3 regions of the Variovorax sp. 22077 genome follow, and region 1 is predicted to be linked to each of the others. Evidence: predicted binding sites of a transcription regulator. Region 1 holds the regulator's gene; each other region holds the start of a gene.

Evidence for each region. The regulator sigma-54, encoded in region 1, starts transcription at its own class of promoters, with help from an activator protein. The targets are predictions, from matches to a motif close to TGGCANGNAANCTGCTTT.
Region 2: the regulator sigma-54 is predicted to act here: its motif matches at 3,183-3,200, upstream of ACTJLF_RS17420 (TorF family putative porin).
Region 3: the regulator sigma-54 is predicted to act here: its motif matches at 4,936-4,953, upstream of ACTJLF_RS25210 (CmpA/NrtA family ABC transporter substrate-binding protein).

Annotation. Positions count from the first base shown of each region.
Region 1 is NZ_JBQEQC010000009.1:62,810-69,899, reverse strand. It holds gene ACTJLF_RS14910 (thiol:disulfide interchange protein DsbA/DsbL) at 1-243, shown strand, start outside; gene lptA (lipopolysaccharide transport periplasmic protein LptA) at 445-1,161, shown strand; gene lptB (LPS export ABC transporter ATP-binding protein) at 1,158-1,952, shown strand; gene rpoN (RNA polymerase factor sigma-54) at 2,107-3,708, shown strand; gene ACTJLF_RS14890 (phospholipase D family protein) at 3,844-5,406, shown strand; gene ACTJLF_RS14885 (LysE family translocator) at 5,417-6,064, opposite strand; gene ACTJLF_RS14880 (YceI family protein) at 6,114-6,761, opposite strand; gene ACTJLF_RS14875 (YceI family protein) at 6,841-7,090, opposite strand, start outside.
Region 2 is NZ_JBQEQC010000011.1:99,639-106,728, reverse strand. It holds gene ACTJLF_RS17435 (SMP-30/gluconolactonase/LRE family protein) at 1-178, opposite strand, end outside; gene ACTJLF_RS17430 (ammonium transporter) at 391-1,827, opposite strand; gene glnK (P-II family nitrogen regulator) at 1,857-2,195, opposite strand; gene ACTJLF_RS17420 (TorF family putative porin) at 2,263-3,141, opposite strand; gene ACTJLF_RS17415 (YifB family Mg chelatase-like AAA ATPase) at 3,356-4,900, shown strand; gene ACTJLF_RS17410 (hypothetical protein) at 4,943-7,090, opposite strand, start outside.
Region 3 is NZ_JBQEQC010000020.1:67,758-74,847, forward strand. It holds gene nirB (nitrite reductase large subunit NirB) at 1-1,473, opposite strand, end outside; gene ACTJLF_RS25200 (ABC transporter ATP-binding protein) at 1,598-2,404, opposite strand; gene ntrB (nitrate ABC transporter permease) at 2,563-3,492, opposite strand; gene ACTJLF_RS25210 (CmpA/NrtA family ABC transporter substrate-binding protein) at 3,503-4,747, opposite strand; gene ACTJLF_RS25215 (nitrate- and nitrite sensing domain-containing protein) at 5,106-6,371, opposite strand; gene tsaD (tRNA (adenosine(37)-N6)-threonylcarbamoyltransferase complex transferase subunit TsaD) at 6,500-7,090, shown strand, end outside.

The sequences.
Region 1 (7,090 bases):
AACATCATCGCTTGGGCCACCGCCAACGGCCTGGACGCCGCCAAGTTCAAGGAAACCTTCACCTCCTTCGGCGTGGCCAGCAAGGCCAAGCGCGCCTCGCAACTGACCGACGCCTACAAGGTGGCGGGCGTGCCGGCGATGGCCGTGGCCGGCCGCTGGTATGTCGACGGCGAGACCGCCGGCAACATGACCAAGGTGCTTCAGGTCGTGAACTATCTCATCGGCGAGGCCAAGAAGGGCTGACCCCCAGGCTTCGCGCACTTCGTGTCGCGCGCGCCTTCCCCCTTGCAGGGGGCAACACCAGCGGCCCGGTGAAGCCGGTTCCGCCGTGTTCGGGCATGAAGCCGGGAAGAAAGTCAAGCCCGCCTAGGCGGGCTTTTTCATCTGTGCGGGCGGGGCAGGAGCACGCAGCCGCATACAATGCCGAGCAAGTTTCGTGCCTCTATGACATTGCACTCTCACCCCACCACCTCCTTCCTGCGTCGCATCGGCCGGCTGGCCGTCGGCGCCCTGTTGCTGGCAGGCCTCGCGTCGGGCGCCGTGGCCGAGACCGCCGACCGCTCCAAGCCGATGAACATCGAGTCGGACGCGATGCGCTACGACGACCTGAAGCAGACCAGCGTGTTCACCGGCAACGTTCTGGTGACGAAGGGCACGATCATCATCCGCGGCGCGCGGCTGGACGTGCGCCAGGACGCCGAGGGCTACCAGTACGGCGTGGTCACCGCGGCGCCCGGCAAGCGGGCCTACTACAAGCAGAAGCGCAATGCGCCCGACGAGTGGATCGAGGGCGAGTCGGAAGTCATCGAGTACGACAGCCGCGCCGACAACGTCAAGTTCATCCGCAACGCCGTCATGCGCCGCCTGCTGGGCGCCACGCCCAACGACGAGAGCCAGGGCGCGCTGATCGTCTACGACCAGAGCAACGACACCTACACCGTCAACGGCTCGACCGTGCCGCCGAACACCGCCGTCAACGCCTCGGCCCCTGGCGGCCGCGTCCGGACCATCCTCACTCCCAAGGCCGCCACCGCGCCGGCCCCGGGCGCTCCGGCTCCGGCCGGCGGTGCCAAGGCCCCTGCGCCGGCGCCCACCCCGGCTCCCGGCGCCGGCCTGCGCCCGAGCACCACGCTCAGTGACCAGGGAGACACGCGCAAGTGATCGAATCCGCAGGAACCCAGGACGCCAGCGGCACACCGGGCAGCCGCTTGGTCGCGCGCGGCCTGAAGAAGAGCTACGGCAGCCGCACCGTCGTGAAGGACGTCTCGCTCGACGTGCAGAAGGGCGAAGTCGTCGGGCTGCTCGGGCCGAATGGCGCGGGCAAGACCACCTCGTTCTACATGATCGTGGGGTTGGTGCGCGCCGACGCCGGCGACATCTCCATCGACGGCGAGCCGATCGCGCACATGCCGATCCACCGCCGCGCCCGCATGGGGCTGAGCTACCTGCCGCAGGAAGCCTCGATCTTCCGCAAGCTCACGGTCGAGGAGAACGTGCGCGCCGTGCTCGAGCTCCAGAGCGAGCCCGACGCGAAAGGCAGGCTGGTTCCCCTGTCGAAGGAGCACATCGAGGAGCGCCTGACCGACCTGCTGGTCGACCTGCGCGTCGACCATCTGCGCGATTCGCCCGCGATGGCGCTGTCGGGCGGCGAGCGCCGCCGCGTCGAGATCGCGCGCGCCCTGGCCACGCAGCCGCGCTTCATTCTTCTGGACGAGCCCTTCGCCGGCATCGACCCGATCGCGGTGATCGAGATCCAGCGCATCATCAGCTTCCTGAAGGAGCGCGGCATCGGCGTGCTCATCACCGACCACAACGTGCGCGAGACGCTGGGCATCTGCGACCACGCTTTCATCATCAGCGACGGGCACGTGCTGGCACAAGGCACGCCTTCGGAGATCGTCGACAACGCCGAGGTACGCAGGGTGTACCTGGGCGAGCACTTCCGGATGTGATCATGTTGCGAGGGTCAACGGCAAGCGTGATCGCCATGCGCGTGGAGCCCCTTCGCGAGGGCTGGTGTGCACGGCCGCCCGAAGCGGCCGGTCCGCTCCCGGCAGGGAGCTGGCGTGGCGCGCGGCGTGCTGCCTCGGGGGGAGCCGTCTTCTCATGAAGCAGGGGTTGTCCCTTCGCGTTTCGCAGCACCTGGCGCTCACGCCGCAGCTGCAGCAGTCGATCAGGCTGCTCCAACTCTCCACGCTCGAGCTGAGCCAGGAAGTGGAGCAGATGCTCGACGAGAACCCGTTCCTGGAGCGCACCGCCGAGGAGGCCGTGCGCGAGGAATTCGGGCTCGACACCGCCGACGCGCCGGTCCCTCGCGATGACGGCGGCGATGGCAACGACGGCGAGGGCGACTTCGCCCCCTCGGCCGCGAGCAGCAGCAGCGCGACTTCTTCCACGGAAGGCACGGCAGTCGCCGACGCCGACGGCCCCGCCGCCGAGATCGCCGAGCGCGAGCCCGACTGGGAAGGCGACGGCACCGTCGACATGGCGCCCGACGACAGCGAATGGGGCAGCGACGCGCCCGCGCGCCAGAACAACGCCGGCGACGACGAGCGCGCCGATGCCACCGAGCTCGCGCGCAGCCAGGAGTCGCTGCAGTCCTTTCTGCACCGCCAGGCACTGAGCCTGCGGCTCAACGAGAGCGACAGCGCCGCGCTGCGCTTCCTCATCGAGTCGCTCAACGAGGATGGCTACCTCGAAGACTCGCTGCCCGCGCTGGCCTCGGGCCTGGCGGGTGACGACAACGACGAATTCGACGACCTCGTGCACCACTTCCAGGTGGCGCTGGGCCTGCTGCAGAGCCTGGAGCCCGCCGGCGTCGGCGCGCGCGACCTCGGCGAATGCCTGAGCATCCAGCTGCGCGCCATGGCGAGCGACGACGAGACCGAGGAAGAGGAACTGGTCCGCAAGACGGCGCTGGCCATCTGCAAGCAGCCCATGGAGCTGCTCGCGCGCCGCGACTTCAAGCGTCTGGCCACGCTCACCCGCAGCAGCGAGGAGCTGGTGCGCTCGGCGCTGCAGGTCATCGCGCGGCTGGAGCCCAAGCCGGGCCGGCGCTTCGTCGACGTGGAGCGCAACGTCATCGTGCCCGACGTGATCGTCACCAAGACCGGCCGCGGCACCAACGTGAAGTTCCGCGTGATGCTCAACCCCGACGTGATGCCGCGCCTGCGCGTGCACGACATCTATGCCGGCGCGCTGAAGTCGCACAAGGGCGAGGGCAGCCAGGCGCTGTCGCAGCGGTTGCAGGAGGCGCGCTGGTTCATCAAGAACATCCAGCAGCGCTTCGACACCATCCTGCGCGTGAGCAACGCCATCGTCGAGCGGCAGAAGAGCTACTTCGTGCACGGCGAGCTCGCCATGCGCCCGCTGGTGCTGCGCGAGATCGCCGACGAGCTGGGCCTGCACGAATCGACCATCTCGCGCGTGACCACCGCCAAGTACATGGCCACGCCCTTCGGCACGGTCGAGCTCAAGTACTTCTTCGGCTCGGCGCTGGGCACCGAGACCGGAGGCAACGCGTCGAGCACCGCGGTGCGCGCGCTCATCAAGCAGTTCGTCGGCTCCGAGAGCGTGAAGAAGCCGCTGTCGGACAGCCAGATCTCCGAGATGCTGAAGGAGCAGGGCATCGAGTGCGCGCGCCGCACCGTCGCCAAGTACCGCGAGGCGCTGCGCATCGCGCCCGCCAACCTGCGCAAAGCCTTGTAACTGGCACACCCCCAGGCTATGCGCACTTCGTGTCGCTTCGCCAACCCCCTTGCAGGGGGCAACACCTGCGGACCGGCGGAGCCGGTTCCGCGGTGTTCCTGGAATGGGCTTGCGTGGCGTTGGACGGTGGCTGCGGTGTTCGCCCTGCTCGTGCTGCTTGTCACGGGCTGCGCCACGCTGCCCGACGAGGCCCCGCGCCCGCCCACCAAGACCATCGCCGTCTCGGCCGACACGGCGCTCGGCAGGATCGCGCTGGCCTCCCAGCCCGACCCCGACCTGAGCGGCTTCCGCCTGATGCCCGGCGGCGACTTCGCCTTCGACACCCGCATCCAGCTCGCGCGCCGCGCGCAGCGCACGCTGGACGTGCAGTACTACCAGATCGAGAACGACGAGACCGGCCGCTACCTGCTGCGCACCCTGCGCGACGCCGCCCAGCGCGGGGTGCGCGTGCGGCTCTTGATGGACGACCTCTATACCTCCGGCGAGGACGAGCTGCTGCTGGGCCTGGCCGCCACGCCCAACGTGGAGCTGCGCCTGTTCAACCCCTTCCCGGCAGGCCGCGGCAGCCTGCTGAAGCGCTTCACCGCCTCGCTCTTCGACTTCAGCCGCGTCAACCGCCGCATGCACAACAAGCTGTTCATCGCCGATGGCGCGATGGCGGTGGCGGGCGGGCGCAACATCGGCAACCAGTACTTCAGGCGCACCTCGGGCGAGAACTTCATCGACCTCGACACCTTCGTCACCGGCGCGCTGGTCCCGCGCCTTGGCAGCCTGTTCGACCAGTACTGGAACAGCGTCTACGTGCGGCCGATCCAGTCGGTCGTGGGCAGCAGCCTCTCGCGCGAGGAGCTGCAGCAGCGCTTCGAGCTCGCCACCGGCCCCGAGACCACGCCCCCGCCGCCCAAGCCCGCGCCCAACGACCTGCTGGGCTACAGCCCGATGGCCGAGGACCTGGACGCCGGCAAGCTCGGCCTGATCTGGACCACCGCCGAAGCCTATGCCGATTCGCCCGAGCGCGTGATCGGCAAGACCGCCTCGTATGGCGGCGTGCCGCTGCTGGACGTCGACAGCGTGCGCTACAACGTGGTCGAGCAGATGCGGCGCGCGCGTTCGGAAGTGACGATCGTCTCGCCCTACCTGATCCCCGGCGCCTCGGGGCTGGAGGTGATGCGCGAGATCCGAGGGCGCAACGTGAAGATCAGCGTGGTCACCAACTCGCTCGCCGCCACCGACGAGCCGCTGGTGCACACCGCCTACCGCCGCTACCGGCCCGACATGCTCAAGCTGGGCGCCGACCTCTACGAACTGAGCACCAACCGCACCCGCAGCAGCGTGAGGCTGGGCCTCTTCGGCACCTCGGTGGGCAGGCTGCATGCCAAGTCGGCGGTGATCGACCGGCGCATTCTGTTCGTCGGCTCGATGAACTTCGACCCGCGCTCGGAAACGCACAACACCGAGATCGGCCTTTTCATCCGCAGCCCCGAGATGGCCCAGCAGGCGCTGAAGCTCATCGACGTGCTCAAGCAGCAGGGCGCCTATAGGCTGCGCTTCGCCGAGGGCAGCAACGAGTCGCGCATCGAATGGGTCAGCGACGATGCCGGCAGGCTCACGGTGCTGACCGAGGAGCCCGATTCCCGCTTCTGGGACCGGACCATGCTCGAGATACTGGCCCCGCTGACGCCGGAGAGCCTCCTGTAGCCGCGCAGCCTCAGGTGCCGCGCACGGCCGACCACACGAGCCGCAGGCCCAGCAGTCCCATCACGCCGCCTGCCGCCCGGTCGATCCAGACCTTGTAGCGCAGGTAGGCCGAACGCGGCGCCGCCGACGAGAGCGCCAGCGCCACGATCGAGTACCAGCCCGTCTCGATGCAGAAGATGACCGCCGGCACGGCGAGCGCCAGCACCAGCGGCACCTCGCGCGGCAGGAAGGCCGCGAAGATGCTCGCGTAGACCACGGCCGTCTTCGGGTTGCTCACCTGCGTGGCCAGGCCCAGCAGGAAGGTGCGCCTGCCGCGTCCCTGCAGGCGCTGCGCCGGATCGCCGGCCTCCTGCGCCACGGCCAGCGGCTGCCGCGCGCCGCGCCAGATGCGCACGCCCAGGTACACGAGGTACGCCCCGCCGAGCCCCTTGATCGCCAGGTAGAGCGCCGGCACCGCGAGGAACGCCGCCTGCAGCCCCGCCAGCGCCGCGATCGCGAACACCAGCCCGCCCGCGCCCATGCCGAGCGCGGCGGCGAGGCCGTCGGCGCGCGAGGTCACCGCGGTGCGTGCCACCATCACGAAGCTGGGGCCCGGGCTCATCGCGCCCACGGTCATGGCGCCGGCGATGCCGAGCAGGGCGAGGGTGGTGTCGATCATGGCCGTGTCTCCTTCTTTTCGTTCTGCTTCTTCGTACGGCGCGAGGCCGTCACTGCACGTTGACCGCCTCGACCTGCACCAGCAGCTTCACCTTGTTCTCGAAGCCGAAGTTCAGGCCCCAGGTGATGCCCCAGTCGCTGCGCTCCACGGTGGTCTCGAAGTCGCCGCCGCACACCTGGCGGTTGATCAGTGGGCTCAGGTAGCAGTTGAAGCGCACGGCCTTCAGCGTCACCGGGCGGGTCTGGCCCATCAGCGTGAGCCTGCCGGGCACGTCGACCACCTTGTCGCCGGAGAAGTCGATGCGGTCGGCCACGAAGCGGCCGGTCGGAAACTCGGCCACGTTGAAGAAGTCCTTGCTCTGCACGTGTCGGTTGAGCAGGTCGACGCCGGTGTTGATGGAGCTGATGTCCATCGTGATGTCGACCTTGCCGCTGGTGCCGGTGCCGTCGATCTGCACCGAGCCGTCCTTGGTGCTGAAGCGGCCGCGGTTGGTGGTGGTGCCGTAGTGGCCCATCTCGTACATGACGAAGGTGTGGGTCGGGTCGATCACGTAGTTGGCGTTCCTGGCCGGACCGCCCGCGGGCTTGGCGGCGGCGGCTGGCGCGAATTCCGATGGCAGCTGCACTTGTTGTTGTGCGTTGGCGATGCCGGTGAATGCGGCGGCCGACAGGGCCGTGGCGAGGAGGAGCTTTTTCATGGCGTTGTCTGCCTGAGTCATGAAAGAGAGGAAAGAAGAAATCCGGAATGTCCGCGCGAGGAAGGAAGGGGCTGCGGCTTCACAGCGGCCCGAGCCCCGAGAGGGTGAACCTGAAGCGCACCTGCACCTCGTTGCCGACCACCGAGGTGTCGGTCCATTCGCCTTCGCCCACCTTGTAGTCGAGCCGCTGGATCGTAAGGCTTCCGGTGGCCACCGAGTAGTTGCTCCCCGGCGCCGGCGCGATGCTGACCGGCACCGTCACCTGCCTGGCAACGCCCTTGATGGTGAGCTTGCCCGCCATCTCGAACCTGCCTTCGCCCAGCGCCTTG
Region 2 (7,090 bases), on a different contig from region 1:
AGCCGGGTTCGGTGGGCAGGGGCCAGCGCTCGACCTTCGCGCCCGGCGACCCGATCTCGCCGCGCGTGCGCAGCACTGCACGGCCCGGAATGTCGAGCCAGTAGAGCGATCGTTCTTCGGGATGCCAGAACGGCGATTCGCCGAGCTCGCAGAGGCTGTCTTCGATGGAGGTCCACATGGTGGCGAGATTTTGCTCCCGCCCGCCGGGGCCCCGGACAAAAAAAAGCCCGCTGGCGCCGAAGCGCTCGCGGGCTGAACATCCAAAGGAGACCTCGCTTGAAACTTTTTCTTCAGTCGGGGAACACCGCGGAACCGGCTTTGCCGGGCCGCTGGTGTTGCCCCCTGCAAGGGGGAAGGCGCGCGCGACACGAAGTCGCGAAGCCTGGGGGTTTACCTGTTGTATGCGGTCTCGCCGTGCGAGGAGATGTCGAGGCCTTCGCGCTCTTCTTCTTCCGACACACGCAGGCCGAGGGTCAGGTCGGCGATCTTGTAGGCGATGAAGGCCACGACGCCAGACCACACGATCGTGAGCAGCACGCTCTTGATCTGGATCCAGACCTGTGCGCCCATCGCGAAGGTGTCGGGGGTCGCGCCGCCGGTGCCGCCGAGGCCCTTGGCAGCGAACACGCCGGTCAGGATGGCACCGAGGATACCGCCCACGCCGTGGACGCCGAACACGTCGAACGCGTCGTCGGCACCGAGCATGCGCTTCAGGCCGCCCACGCCCCACAGGCAGACCAGGCCGGCCAGCAGGCCCAGCACGATCGAACCCATCGGGCCGACGAAGCCGGCGGCGGGCGTGACGGCCACCAGGCCGGCGACGGCACCGGATGCTGCACCCAGCATCGAGGCCTTGCCCTTGTGCAGGCTCTCGCCCAGGATCCACGACAGGGCCGCGGCGGCGGTGGCGAGCACCGTGTTCACGAAGGCCAGGCCGGCGACGGCGTTGGCAGCACCGGCCGAGCCGGCGTTGAAGCCGAACCAGCCGACCCACAGCAGCGAAGCGCCGACCATGGTGAGCGTGAGCGAGTGAGGCGTGAAGGCTTCCTTGCCGTAGCCGACGCGCTTGCCGACCATGTAGGCGCCGACCAGGCCGGCCACACCGGCGTTGATGTGCACCACGGTGCCGCCGGCGAAGTCCAGAGCGCCGTCCTTGCCCAGCAGGCCGCCGCCCCACACGATGTGGGCGATCGGCACGTAGCTGAAGGTGAACCACAGCACCGAGAACAGCAGCACGGCCGAGAACTTGGCGCGCTCCGCGAAGGCGCCGACGATCAGCGCCACGGTGATGGCCGCGAAGGTGCCCTGGAAGGCGACGAACACGTATTCGGGAATCGTGGTCAGCGCGCCGAAGGTCTCCTGCGTGATGCCCTTCATGAAGATCTTGTCGAATCCTCCGAAGAAGTTGCCGTCACCCGAGAAGGCCAGGCTGTAGCCGTAGACGGCCCACAGGATGCTGATCAGCGAGAAGATCACGAAGACCTGCATCAGCACCGACAGCATGTTCTTCGAGCGGCCCAGGCCGCCATAGAACAGCGCGAGGCCGGGGATGGTCATCAGGATCACGAGAAGGGTCGAAGTCAGCATCCAGGCGGTGTCGCCGGAGTCGATCTTCGGAGCGGGGGCCGCGGCGGGCGCAGCAGGAGCTGCATCGGCGGCGGCCGGGGCTGCCGCTGCGGGAGCAGCAGCCGGGGCGGGCGCGGCGGCAGCGGGTGCCGACGCGGCCGGAGCCTCGGCGGTTGCCGCGGCGGGAGTCTGCGCGAAGCCGGTGGTACCGGCAGCCAACACGCTCAAGCCGAGCGCAAGAGAGACAAGCAGTTTTTTCATAGTCGTTGTTCTTTCGGGCCAGGACTCGATCAGAGGGCTTCGCGGCCCGTTTCGCCGGTGCGGATGCGAACGACCTGTTCGAGGTTGTAGACGAAGATCTTGCCGTCGCCGATCTTGCCGGTGCGCGCAGCGCCTTCCACCGCCTCGATCACGCGATCGACGAGGTCGTCGGAGACGGCCGCTTCGATCTTGACCTTGGGCAGGAAGTCGACCACGTATTCAGCGCCGCGGTAGAGCTCCGTGTGGCCCTTCTGGCGGCCGAAACCCTTCACCTCGGTGACGGTGATCCCCTGCACGCCGATGGCCGACAGCGCTTCGCGCACTTCGTCGAGCTTGAACGGTTTGATGATGGCTGTGACCAGCTTCATGAGTTTTCTCCTTCGGATGGAAATGAAGTGGCGCGGCAGCTTGGGCCACGCCTCGTTGTTGTATGGCTTACAGCGTCTTCGTCAGCGTGACGATGAAGCGGGCCTTGTTCGGCGAGTAGTAGGTCGTGCCGAAGGTGCCGAAGCCGAAGTCGACGCCCGGGTTGCTCACCGCGAGGTACGAGTTCTTCTTGTTGGCGCCCTGGACCGAGCCGGTCAGCGACAGGCCGTTGCCGAAGTCGTAGCTCGCGCCGATGTTGTAGTCGACGTAGCTCTTGTAGCCCAGGCTGCGGATGTCGCTGGACATGTTGGTGAAGCCCACGGCAGCCTTCAGCGTGACCTTGGGCACGATCTCCTTGCTGTACGACAGGTTCAGGTAGCCCGTGTTCGTGCCCTTCAGGCCCGAGCCGGCCTTGTTGCCTGCGTAGCCGAAGTAGTCCTTCGACACGGTGTGCGAGTACTTGGCGGTGAAGGAGCCGAAGCTGTCGTTCGCGTAGGTGGCGCCGACGTACAGCTCGGTGGTGTTGCCCGAGGAGTTGCCCGGGTAGATGTAGGTGAGCGCACCGACGTCCATGTCCAACGGGCCGGCCTTGAACTTGTAGCCGCCGTAGACGTCCATCTCGATGCTGTTGCCCTTGAGCCAGTTGACGCTGGAGTTCCAGTTGCCGACGTAGAAGCCGCTGTCGCCGAAGGCGTAGTCCAGGCCGCCCTGGATGGCGGGCTTGAAGCCCTTGGTCTTGGCGTAGTCGTTCTTGCCGATCATGTCCTGGTCCTGGCCACGGAACTTGTAGTTCGTGGTGATCGACACGTTGCCCGTGAGGTTCGGTGCGGGTGCCGCAGCCGGTGCTGCTGCGGCGTCGGTCGTTGCAGTCTGCGCCAGGGCCGCGCCGGACGCGGTCAATGCGGTGGCCAGAACGATCAGCGCCTGGGCGGCGGTACGGTGCGTCATCAGGGAACTCCTCGAAGGTGTGTTGTGGGACCGAGGGGTTCAAAGCAGGGAGCGTGCCAAAGTGCACGAATGCCTCCTCTCGCAACCGCCCCCACGTCGTGGTTGAGAGCCAAATCGTTACAACACCTGTTGCGAGTGGTTGCAGATGCACGGTGCGCCGCACCACCGCGGGAACGCCCAAAAAGTGCGCACCATCTTGGGGAGAGGGAGAGGAATGGGACTGTCTTTGGTGCAAAGCCGCGCCTTGCTGGGTCTTGAAGCGGCCAGTGTCACGGTAGAGGTGCATCTGGCGAACGGTTTGCCCAGCTTCACGCTGGTCGGACTGGTCGAAACGGAGGTCAAGGAGGCGCGCGAGCGCGTGCGCTCTGCGCTCCAGAACGCGGGGCTGGAATTCCCCAATAACAAACGCATCACGGTCAACCTCGCGCCGGCCGACCTGCCGAAGGACTCCGGGCGCTTCGACCTGCCCATCGCGCTGGGCATCCTCGCCGCCAGCGGCCAGATCGACGACGCGAAGCTCGCCGGCCACGAGTTCGCCGGCGAGCTCTCGCTGTCGGGTGAGCTGCGGCCCGTCCGCGGCGCCCTGGCCATGGCGCTCGCCCTGCACACGCGCGGCGTCGCGACCCGGCTGGTGCTGCCCCTGGAGAGTGCGCTGGAGGCGGCCCTGGTGCCGGGCGGCGAGGTCTACGGCGCGAAGCACCTGCTGGACGTGGTGCGCCAGTTCGTGGCGACCGACGAGGAAGCCTCCCAGCTGCCCGACACCGCGGACGACGGCTGGGCCCGCATCCACGCCGCGCCCGACGTGGCGCCACCCCGCTACGCCGACCTGGCCGAAGTCAAGGGCCATACCGGCGTCAAGCGCGTGCTCGAGATCGCCGCGGCGGGCGGCCACAGCCTGCTGATGGTGGGCGAGCCCGGCTCGGGCAAGTCGATGCTGGCCCAGCGCTTCGCCGGCCTGCTGCCCGCGATGCAGATTGACGAGGCACTGGAGAGCGCCGCAGTGGCCAGCCTGGGCGGGCGCTTCGCGACGCAGCGCTGGCGCGTGAGGCCTACCTGCGCGCCGCACCACACTGCGAGTGCCGTGGCGCTGGTCGGCGGAGGCTCGCCGCCGCGCCCCGGGGAAATCTCGCGCGCGCACCATGGCGTCCTCTTCCTCGACGAATTCCCCGAGTTCGCCCGATCCGCCCTCGAAGCGCTGCGCGAGCCGCTGGAGACCGGCACGATCACCATCGCGCGCGCCGCGCAGCGCGCCGAATTCCCCGCGCGCTTCCAGCTCGTCGCCGCGATGAACCCCTGCCCCTGCGGCTATCTCGGCTCCTCGGCACGGCCCTGCCGCTGCACGCCGGAACAGGTCTCGCGCTACCAGGGAAAGCTCAGCGGCCCGTTGCTCGACCGCATCGACCTGCACATCGAAGTGCCGCCGGTCTCGGCCCAGCTGCTGCTCGAAGCGCCTGCGGGCGAATCGACCGACAGCATCCGCGAACGCGTCGTCGCCGCGCGCGAGCGCGCGATGCAGCGCCAGGGCCACGCCAACCAGTCGCTGCACGGCGCGGCCATCGACCGCCACGCGGCCCTCGACGACACGGCCCGCGCATTCATGTTCAACGCCGCCGCCAAGCTCGGATGGTCCGCGCGCAGCACGCACCGGGCGCTGAAGGTGGCGCGCACGATTGCGGATCTGGCGGGGTCGGAGGCGGTGCAGGTCGGGCACCTGGCGGAGGCGGTGCAGTACCGAAGGGCGCTGCGCGGGGCTGCCTAGAAGTAGAAGAAGAAAAAGAAGAAGAGCTTCTCGACCCGCCCCTCAGCTCACCAGCGAATCGATCCACTGCGCTGCCTGAGTCCCGCTCTGCTCGAAGTAGTGGGTGTGCGCGCCGATGCCCATGCACACGTCGTGCTCCGATCCGTAGGGCCCCGGCGCGAAGGCCGGCGCCGGGTTCCAGAGCGTCGCATGGCCGCCCACGGTGTCGATCGCAGGAGGCGGGTCGCACCATAGCCAGCGGCCGACGTAGTCGCCGGTGGTGTACAGGTTGACCCAGCGGTTGGCGCCGACGTCGCAGGCGAGCGGGCCGCTGTTGGCCGGCGTCCTGGCCCGCCCCACCCATTCGTAGAGGAGCGGAAAGCGCGCCGCGTAAAGCTGCCGCAGCGGGCAACCCGCGGTCAGCAGGTGAAGCTTGCCCTGCAGCTGCGGCCACAGCCGCGTGACGCGGTCCTCAATGCCGGCATCGGCCTGCCATTGCGCGCGGTGCTGCAGGTAGCGCAGGAGTTCGGTGGAGATCACCGTGCCCTGGCTGTGCGCCACGATCACGATACGGTCGTACTGTTGCGCCACGAGGTGTTCGAGCAGCGCCACGTAGCGCGAGAAGATCCGGGCGCGCGGGATGGCGTGGCGCGGGAACTCGCGGAAATGGTTGTCCACGTCCAGTGCCACGTCGAGCGGCAGCCGCAGCCAGGGCACGTAGCGGGACAGCACCCCGCCGAAGGCCGAGAGCGCCGCGGCCGCGGTGGCGGCACTGAGTACCAGGGGCTTGAGCACGCTCTCCGACAGAGGCCCGAACCATTCGATGTACGCGCCGCCTATCAGGTCCTTCGGCAAGATGCCGCAGCGCGCCAGCAGCAGCACGACGCCGACGACGGCAGCCACCACCACGCTGGTTGCCGCAAGCCCGGTGACGACGGCTTCGAGCCGGCGGTAGCCGCCGCTGAGCCAACGCCCCAGATCCTGCGCCGTGCCTACGCCGTTCCTGATTTCGGCGAGCACGCTGGGCACGAGCACCACGATCATGTAGAGCAGCAGCGCCAGCGTAAGGCCTGCTGCGAGCACGAAGGTCTCGGTGCTGCGGAGATAGCGCTGGTGCAGGAAGTTGGAGCCCTTGTCGAAACAGCCCGAGGCCACGTCGAAGATCAGCGGGCAATACGAAGTGCCCTCTGCGCCGAATTCCACCAGCGTGGTGAGCAACGCCCAGATCGCCATCGAGAGAGCGACGAAGGAAGCCATGGACACCATCAGCCCCAGCCGCCCGGTCGCCACGCTGCCGCGCGCGGCATCGCCGTCACGAGCCGCGATCTGTCCAAGGACGAACCACAGCAGGAAGGGCACGACCGCCGCGGCCCACCAGATCACGATGCCCAGCAGCATGAACTCGAATGCGCGCATGCCGGCGCGCACCCAGTCGTGCAGGTCGACCGCTTGCGCCCTGGACGCGAACGTGGCCGACACCAGGTGCCCCAGCAACAGCAGCGTCGTGGCCGCGAGGAAGGCGAGCCCCACCGCGCGCATCGCCGGGAAGCGCGCGGCCGCCACCCGCAGGACGTAGTCGAACAGCAGTCCGAGCAGCGCCAGGCAGCCCAGGCCCACCACCCAGTGCGCCGGCACCCAGTGCAGCAGCGCCGTGGCGGCTATCGCGCAGGCTGCCGCAGCGAAGCGGTTCGCAGGCCGCGCACCATACCGGTAGCAGTACCACCACAGCGCGAGCGCCGGCGCTGCCACGGCCAGCACTGTGCGCAGCACGGCGGTGTGCGGCTGCGCTACGCCCCAGGCGACGATCAGCAGCCCGATGAGCAGCAGCTGCGAGAACAGGTTGGCCAGCAGGTTGGAAAAGGCCCAGTCCAGCCCTCGCTGCAGGTTCGCCAGCCATTGCCAGCGGCGCGGCGGCTTGCCGTCCGGCTGCCGCAGCCCGGCCTCGGCACTGGCACGATCCACTGCATCGCGCCCCAGCAGCGAGAGGCGGAACACGACGGTGAAGAGTTCGGTGACGATGCGCGGCAGCACACCCGACAGCCGCGACAGGTCGGCCCAGTACATCTCGTGCACGTCCACCTGCTGCGGCGATGCGCCCGAAGCGGTTGAGGTGCGGGTCATGCGGATGCGAGCGGCTTCGTAGGCCTCGTTGTCGGCGCCCTTCCACTTGGAGAGCAGGTAGTCGCTGAAGGCGATGCCCGCGTCGGCCGA
Region 3 (7,090 bases), on a different contig from region 1:
CTTCTTCTTGGGCGTGGCGGAGTAGTCGCCGCCCGCGGTGAACATCAGGATCTGCTCGACCAGCCCGGTGCACGAGCCGCAGCTCGCGCTGGCCTTGGTGTGCTTCTTCACCTCGTCGAGCGTGAACAGGCCCTTCTCCTTGATGGCCTTGCAGATGGTGCCCTTGTTCACGCCGTTGCAGCCGCAGACCTCGGCGTCGTCGGGCATGCTCGCGGCCTTGTTGTGGCCCTCGTGGCCTGTGTCGCCGATGTTCGATTCGCCGAACATCAGCTTGTCGCGGATGTCGTGCACGCTGCGGCCGTCGCGCAGCAGCTTGAAGTACCAGCTGCCGTCCACCGTGTCGCCGTAGAGGCAGGCGCCCACCAGCTTGTCGTCCTTGATGACGAGCTTCTTGTAGACGCCGCCGAAGGGGTCGCTCATGACGATCTCCTCCGTGCCTTCTCCGCCCATGAACTCGCCGGCCGAGAAGAGGTCGATGCCAGTCACCTTCAGCTTGGTGGAAGTGAGCGAGCCCAGGTAGCGGCCGATGCCGAACTGCGCGAGGTGGTTGGCCGCCACCTTGGCCTGCTCGAAGAGCGGCGCCACCAGGCCGTAGGCGATGCCGCGGTGCGCCGCGCATTCGCCCACCGAGTAGATGCGTGCGTCGGTGACGGTCTGCATGGTGTCGGTGACGACGATGCCGCGGTTGCAGTGCAGCCGCATCTTTTCGGCCAGCTCCACGTTGGGACGGATGCCCACGGCCATCACCACCAGGTCGGCGGCGGTCTCGGTGCCGTCCTTGAAGCGGATGGCCTTCACGCGGCCGCTCCTGCCGTCATCCGCGTCGCCGACCAGCTCCTGCGTCTGCGCACCCATCATGAACTTTAGGCCCCGGTCTTCCAGCGACTTCTGCAGCAGCTTGCCTGCCACGTCGTCCAATTGGCGTTCCATCAGCCAGGGCATGACGTGCACCACCGTCACGTTCATGCCGCGCAGCATCAGGCCGTTGGCGGCTTCCAGGCCCAGCAGGCCACCGCCGATGACCACCGCATCCCTGTGCGTGCGCGCGGCCTCGATCATGTAGTCGGTGTCGGCGATGTCGCGGTAGGCGATCACTCCCTTCAGGTCCTTGCCGGGCACCGGCAGCATGAAGGGGTTGGAGCCGGTGCACATCAGCAGGCGGTCGTAGGCGGCCTCGGTGCCATCCTCGGCGCGTACGATGCGCCGGACGCGGTCGACCTCCACCACCTTCTTGCCGGCGTGCAGGGTGATGTTGTTCTCGGCGTACCACTCCCAGCTGTTGAGCACGATCTCGTCGATCGTCTGCTCGCCCGCGAGTACCGGTGACAGCAGAATGCGGTTGTAGTTGGGGTGCGGCTCCGCGCCGAAGACGGTGATGTCGTACAGGTCGGGCGCGATCTTCAGCAGCTCTTCGAGCGTGCGCACGCCGGCCATGCCGTTGCCGACCATCACGAGTTTCATTTTCTTGTCCATGGGAGCCGTCCTTTCCTGGAATCGGGCGTGGGGAGGCGCGCGGCGCATCAGGACTGCGCCACGGGCTTGTCGAACAACGAAACAACCGGCCGCCTGCGCGCTTCGCAGTGCGGCCGCCAAAACCTCAGGCCGCGACCTTCTCCACGTGCGCCTGGCGCGTGTAGAGGAAGTCGATCACCGCCTTGCGCGCATGCACGTAGACCGGGTCTTCCGCCAGCTCCACGCGGTTGCGCGGGCGCGGGATGTCCACCGAAAGAACCTCGCCGATGGTCGCGGCCGGGCCGTTGGTGAGCATCACGATGCGGTCGCTCAGCAACACGGCCTCGTCCACGTCGTGCGTGACCATCACGACGGTGCTCTGCGTCTTCTGCACGATGGCCAGCAGCTCGTCCTGCAGCTTGGCGCGGGTGAGGGCGTCCAGCGCGCCGAAGGGCTCGTCCATCAGCAGCACCTTGGGCTCCATCGACAGCGCGCGTGCAATGCCCACGCGCTGCTTCATGCCGCCGGAGATCTCGCCGGGGCGCTTCTGCGCAGCGTGCGACAGGCCGACCAGCGCCAGCGCCGCGTCGGTGCGCGCCCGAAGCTGGGTCTTGTTCTCCGTTGCCGCGAACACGCGCTCGACCGCGAGGTACACGTTCTCGAAGCAGGTGAGCCAGGGCAGCAGCGAGTGGTTCTGGAACACCACCGCGCGCTCGGGGCCCGGACCCTTGATCTCCTTGTTGGCGCACAGCAGCGAACCCTGCGTGGGCGTGGTGAGCCCCGCGATCAGGTTCAGCAGCGTCGACTTGCCGCAGCCCGAATGGCCGATGAGCGTGATGAACTCGCCCTTGGCCACGTTCAGGTTCACGTCGCGCAGCGCGACGAAGCGGCCCTTGGGCGTCTTGAACGCTTGCTCGACGCCGTGGATCTCGATGTACTTGGTGTCGTTCATGGTGTGTTCTCGCAGAAAAGGATTCGGGGCAGGACGCAGGGGACGCGAAGGATTCGCGAAGGTCGCGAAAGAACAGCCGGGAAAGTCCTTCTCGAATTTCCTTTGGCGAATTTCGCGAATCCTTCGCGCCCTTCGCGTACGGCTGTCCGATCCCGATTTCAGTGCTTGACCTCTTCGAAAGTGAAGGCCGTCGCCAGCTTGATGAGCGCGAACTCCAGCACCAGGCCCACGATGCCGATCACGAAGATCGCGATGATGATGTTGGCGACGTTGAGGTTGTTCCACTCGTCCCACACCCAGAAGCCGATGCCGACGCCGCCGGTGAGCATCTCCGCCGCCACGATCACCAGCCAGGCGGTGCCCACGGCCAGCCGCACGCCGGTCAGCATGTAGGGCAGCACGGCGGGGAAGAGGATCTTGGTGAGGATCTTCCACTCGCTGAGGTTCAGCACCTTGGCCACATTCATGTAGTCGGTGGGCACGCGCTGCACGCCCACTGCGGTGTTGATGATCATCGGCCAGATCGAGCAGATGAAAATGGTCCAGATCGCGGCCGGGTTGGCGCCCTTGAACACCAGCAGGCCGATGGGCAGCCAGGCCAGCGGCGAGACCGGGCGCAGCAGGCTGATCAGCGGGTTGAACATGCGCGAGAGGAACTCGAAGCGCCCGATGGCGAAGCCGGCCGGAATGCCGACCAGCGCCGCGAGGCCGAAGCCCAATGCCACGCGCTGCAGCGAGGAGAGCACGTTCCAGCCCACGCCCTGGTCGTTGGGGCCCTTGCTGTAGAACGGGTCGCTGAACACCGTCACCGCCTGCTGCCAGGTGGCCATCGGCGTGGGGAAGCCCGTGGTGCTCTTCATGGCCACCACCTCCCAGATCAGCAGCAGCAGGCCGAAGCCTGCCAGTGGCGGCAGCACGCGCATCCAGAAGGCGCGCAGGTCGATGGGCGTGCGCTGCCCTTGCTCCTTCTCCTGCTTCTCTGTCGCGGGAAGAAGGCCGGGGTGAGGGGCCGCCTGGGCGCGGCTCTCTCCCGCGCGCGGGACGGGGAGAGATGTATCCAGCGGCGAATGGAAGACTGCGCTGACCATGTCGTTCTCCTTATGCATGGAGCTTGAAGGAGTCGGCGTACTTCTTCGGGTCCTTGCCGTCCCAGACGGAGCCGTCGAAGAGCTTGCTGCTGCGCATCGCGTCCTTGGGCACCGGCGTCTGCGTGGCGGCGGCGGCCTGCTTGTAGATGTCGATGCGGTTGATCTCGGTGGCCACCTTCAGGTAGTCGGGGTGCTCCTTCAGCAGGCCCCAGCGCTTGTGCTGCGTGAGGAACCACATGCCGTCGGAGAGGTAGGGGAAGTTCACGGCGCCGCCGTTGTAGAACTTCATGTGGTTGGGGTCGTCCCAGCTCTTGCCCAGGCCGTTGGTGTAGCGGCCCAGGATGCGCTGGTTGATGGCGTCCACGCTGGTGTTGACGTAGCTCTTGTCGGCGATGGTCTCGGCCATCTTGTTCTTGTTCTGCAGGCCGGTGTCGATCCACTTGCCGGCTTCGAGGATGGCCGCCGTCACGGCGCGCGCGGTGTTGGGGTACTTCTTCGCGAAGTCGGCCGTGGTGCCCAGCACCTTCTCGGGGTGGTCCTTCCAGATGTCCTGCGTGGTGATGGCGGTGATGCCGATGCCGTCCATGATCGCGCGCTGGCCCCAGGGTTCGCCCACGCAGTAGCCGTCCATGTTGCCCACGCGCATGTTGGCGACCATCTGCGGAGGCGGCACGGTGATGTTCTTCACGTCCTTGAACGGATCGATGCCGGCCGATGCGAGCCAGTAGTAGAGCCACATGGCGTGCGTGCCGGTGGGGAAGGTCTGCGCGAAGGTGTATTCGCGCTTTTCGCTGGCGATGAGCTTGGCGAGCGATGCGGCGTCGACCGCGCCCTTGTCGGCCAGCTTTTTCGACAGCGTGATGGCCTGGCCGTTGTTGTTGAGGGTCATGAGCACGGCCATGTCCTTCTTCGGGCCGCTCAGGCCCAGGTGCATGCCGTAGATCAGGCCATAGAGCACGTGGGCGAAGTCGAGCTCGCCGTTGGCCAGCTTGTCGCGCACGCTGGCCCAGCTGGCTTCCTTGCTGGGCACGATCTTCACGCCGTACTTCTTGTCGATCCCCAGCACCGAGGCCATCACCACGCTGGCGCAGTCGGTGAGCGGGATGAAGCCGATCTTCACTTCTTCCTTCTCGGGCTTGTCGGAGCCCTGGGCCCAGACGGCCGCGCGCAGGGCGGGGTCGATGCCGACGGCACCGACGGCGGCGGCTTGCAGGACGCGGCGTCGGCTGAGGCGGGTTTTGAGCAGGTCGGTCATGGCGCGGGGCTCCGGTTGAGGACGAACAACAAAGAAAACGACAAAAACGAAAAGGCGTCCGCACCGCGCAGGGGCTGCTCGAAAACGAGCCCTTGCGGGATGGGGACGCCTTTGTCCGGTTCGGTGGGAAGCACCCGCCGTTGGGTGCCGCCTGCCTGAAGGTCCATCGAGGACCTGTGCGCTCAGTGCATGCAAGCGGTGTGCCAGCTTCGAGATTCGCCGGCCGCTATCAAGAAGGTAGCTGTATGTCGAATGAATCCGCGGCCGACCGCGGGTGAGGGGCGATTCGGGGTGACGATGGGCGATGGCACGATTGTTGTGCGGTGCACCAACTTGAACGCCCCGTGGGGCGCTTGCTTCAGCGCGGCGGTGCGCGGTCGAGCATGGGCAGGTAGTCGGCCATCGCGAGCATCGACTCGGCCACGTCCACCAGCCTGCGCTTCTGGTTCATGGCGGTCTGGCGCAGCATCTTGTGCGCCTCTTCCTCGCTGAGGCGGCGGTGCGCCATCAGCAGGCCCTTGGCGCGCTCGACGAGCTTGCGCTCGTTGAGCGAGGCGCGCACCGTCTCGAGTTCGTCGCTCATGGCCTGCAGGCGCTGGGACTGCTCGCGGACCATGTCGAGCACCGAGCGCTCCAGGTGGCGGCCGAGCTGTGCGGGAGCCGCCGCCTGCGCGTCGGCATCGTCGAAGAAGAGGGCACCGGCCTGGGGTGCGAGCGTGTCCAGTAGCTGGCGGTATTCGCGCAGCTCGCTGCGTGCCTGCGCGGTCTTGTGCTCGCACAGCGCGCGCAGGTCGCTGGCGAGGCGTTCCTCGACGGTCTTCATGGCGTCGATGCGGCGGGTGCAGCAGTCGAACCAGGCCTCGCTGAGCGCCACGTCGGCCGGCCCGGAAGACGCACCGCGCCGACGGATGCGCTCGAGCTCGGCCACTTCCGAGTCGGGCTGGCTCTCGCGCCAGAGGGCGAGCACCGCCTCGCCCGAGAACTCGGTGAACACCTGGAAGCAGCGCTCCTGCGATTCGATCAGGTGCAGCCACTGCAGGCGCTGTGCCTCGTCGCTGCGGCCCAGCGCGAGCGCGGCGGCGCCGAAGGCGCGCTCCTGGCCCGCGAATTCCTTGCCCTGCATGAAGTTGAACATCGCGACCAGCAGGCGCGATATCTCGGGGTCGGTGGCACCGTCGGCCGCCTCGAACACCACCGAGAGCAGGCCCGCGATCAGCTTGGCGAAGGCGGCGGTGGACTGGGCCGGCTTGAGCGCGAGCGCGTCGACGCGGCGGCGCAGGGCGGGCAGGGCATCCAGGCCCGGCAGCACCCAGGCGATGCGGCTGAACAGGCGCGCGTTGTTGCTCGCGTCGGCGCCGCGGTGGTAGTTGTCGGCTTCGAGCTGGTCGAAACCCGCGCGCACCTCCTGCTCCAGCGCGAGGCACTCGGCGATCTGCGGGCCGCGCTGCTCGCCGAAGCGGCTGCCACGCGAGGTGAGGAACATGTTCGACATGCCGCGCTCGCGCTGCAGCGCATGGACCAGGCGGCCGATCACGCCCACCAGCTCGCTGGTTCGGGCGAGCCGGTCCAGCTCGTCGATTTCGCAACGGCGGGCGGCGATGAGGAAGCTCAATCCGGATTTCATGGTGGGGCGCGGTCTCTGCTCAGTGTCGCTGCAACATCCGTGCCTCGCGGGTCGAGGCCAGGGCGCGGAAAGGCCGCCGCTTGCCCCTTCGCAGGCGCCGGGCGGGGGCCGCCGCCTACACTCGCGGCATGCTCTTGTTGGGAATCGAATCATCCTGCGACGAGACCGGCGTGGCGCTGGTCGAGTCGCAAGGCAACGCGCTGCCGGTGCTGCGTTCGCATGCGCTGCACAGCCAGATCGCCATGCACCAGGCCTACGGCGGCGTGGTGCCCGAGCTGGCCAGCCGCGACCACATCCGGCGCGTGCTGCCGCTGACCGAGACGGTCATGGCCGAAGCCGGCCGCTCGCTCGAAGAGATCGACGTGGTGGCGTATACGCGCGGGCCTGGCCTCGCGGGCGCACTGCTGGTGGGGGCGGGCGTGGCCTGCGCACTGGGCGTGGCGCTGGGCAAGCCGGTGCTCGGGGTGCATCACCTCGAAGGGCATCTGCTGTCGCCGTTCCTGAGTGCCGATCCGCCGGAATTTCCGTTCGTCGCGCTGCTGGTGTCCGGCGGCCATACGCAGCTGATGCGGGTGGACGGCGTGGGTCGCTACGAGCTGCTGGGCGAAACCATCGACGACGCGGCCGGCGAGGCCTTCGACAAGAGCGCCAAGCTCATGGGCTTGCCGTACCCCGGCGGTCCTTGGCTCGCGAAGCTGGCCGAAGGCGGCGATGCAGCG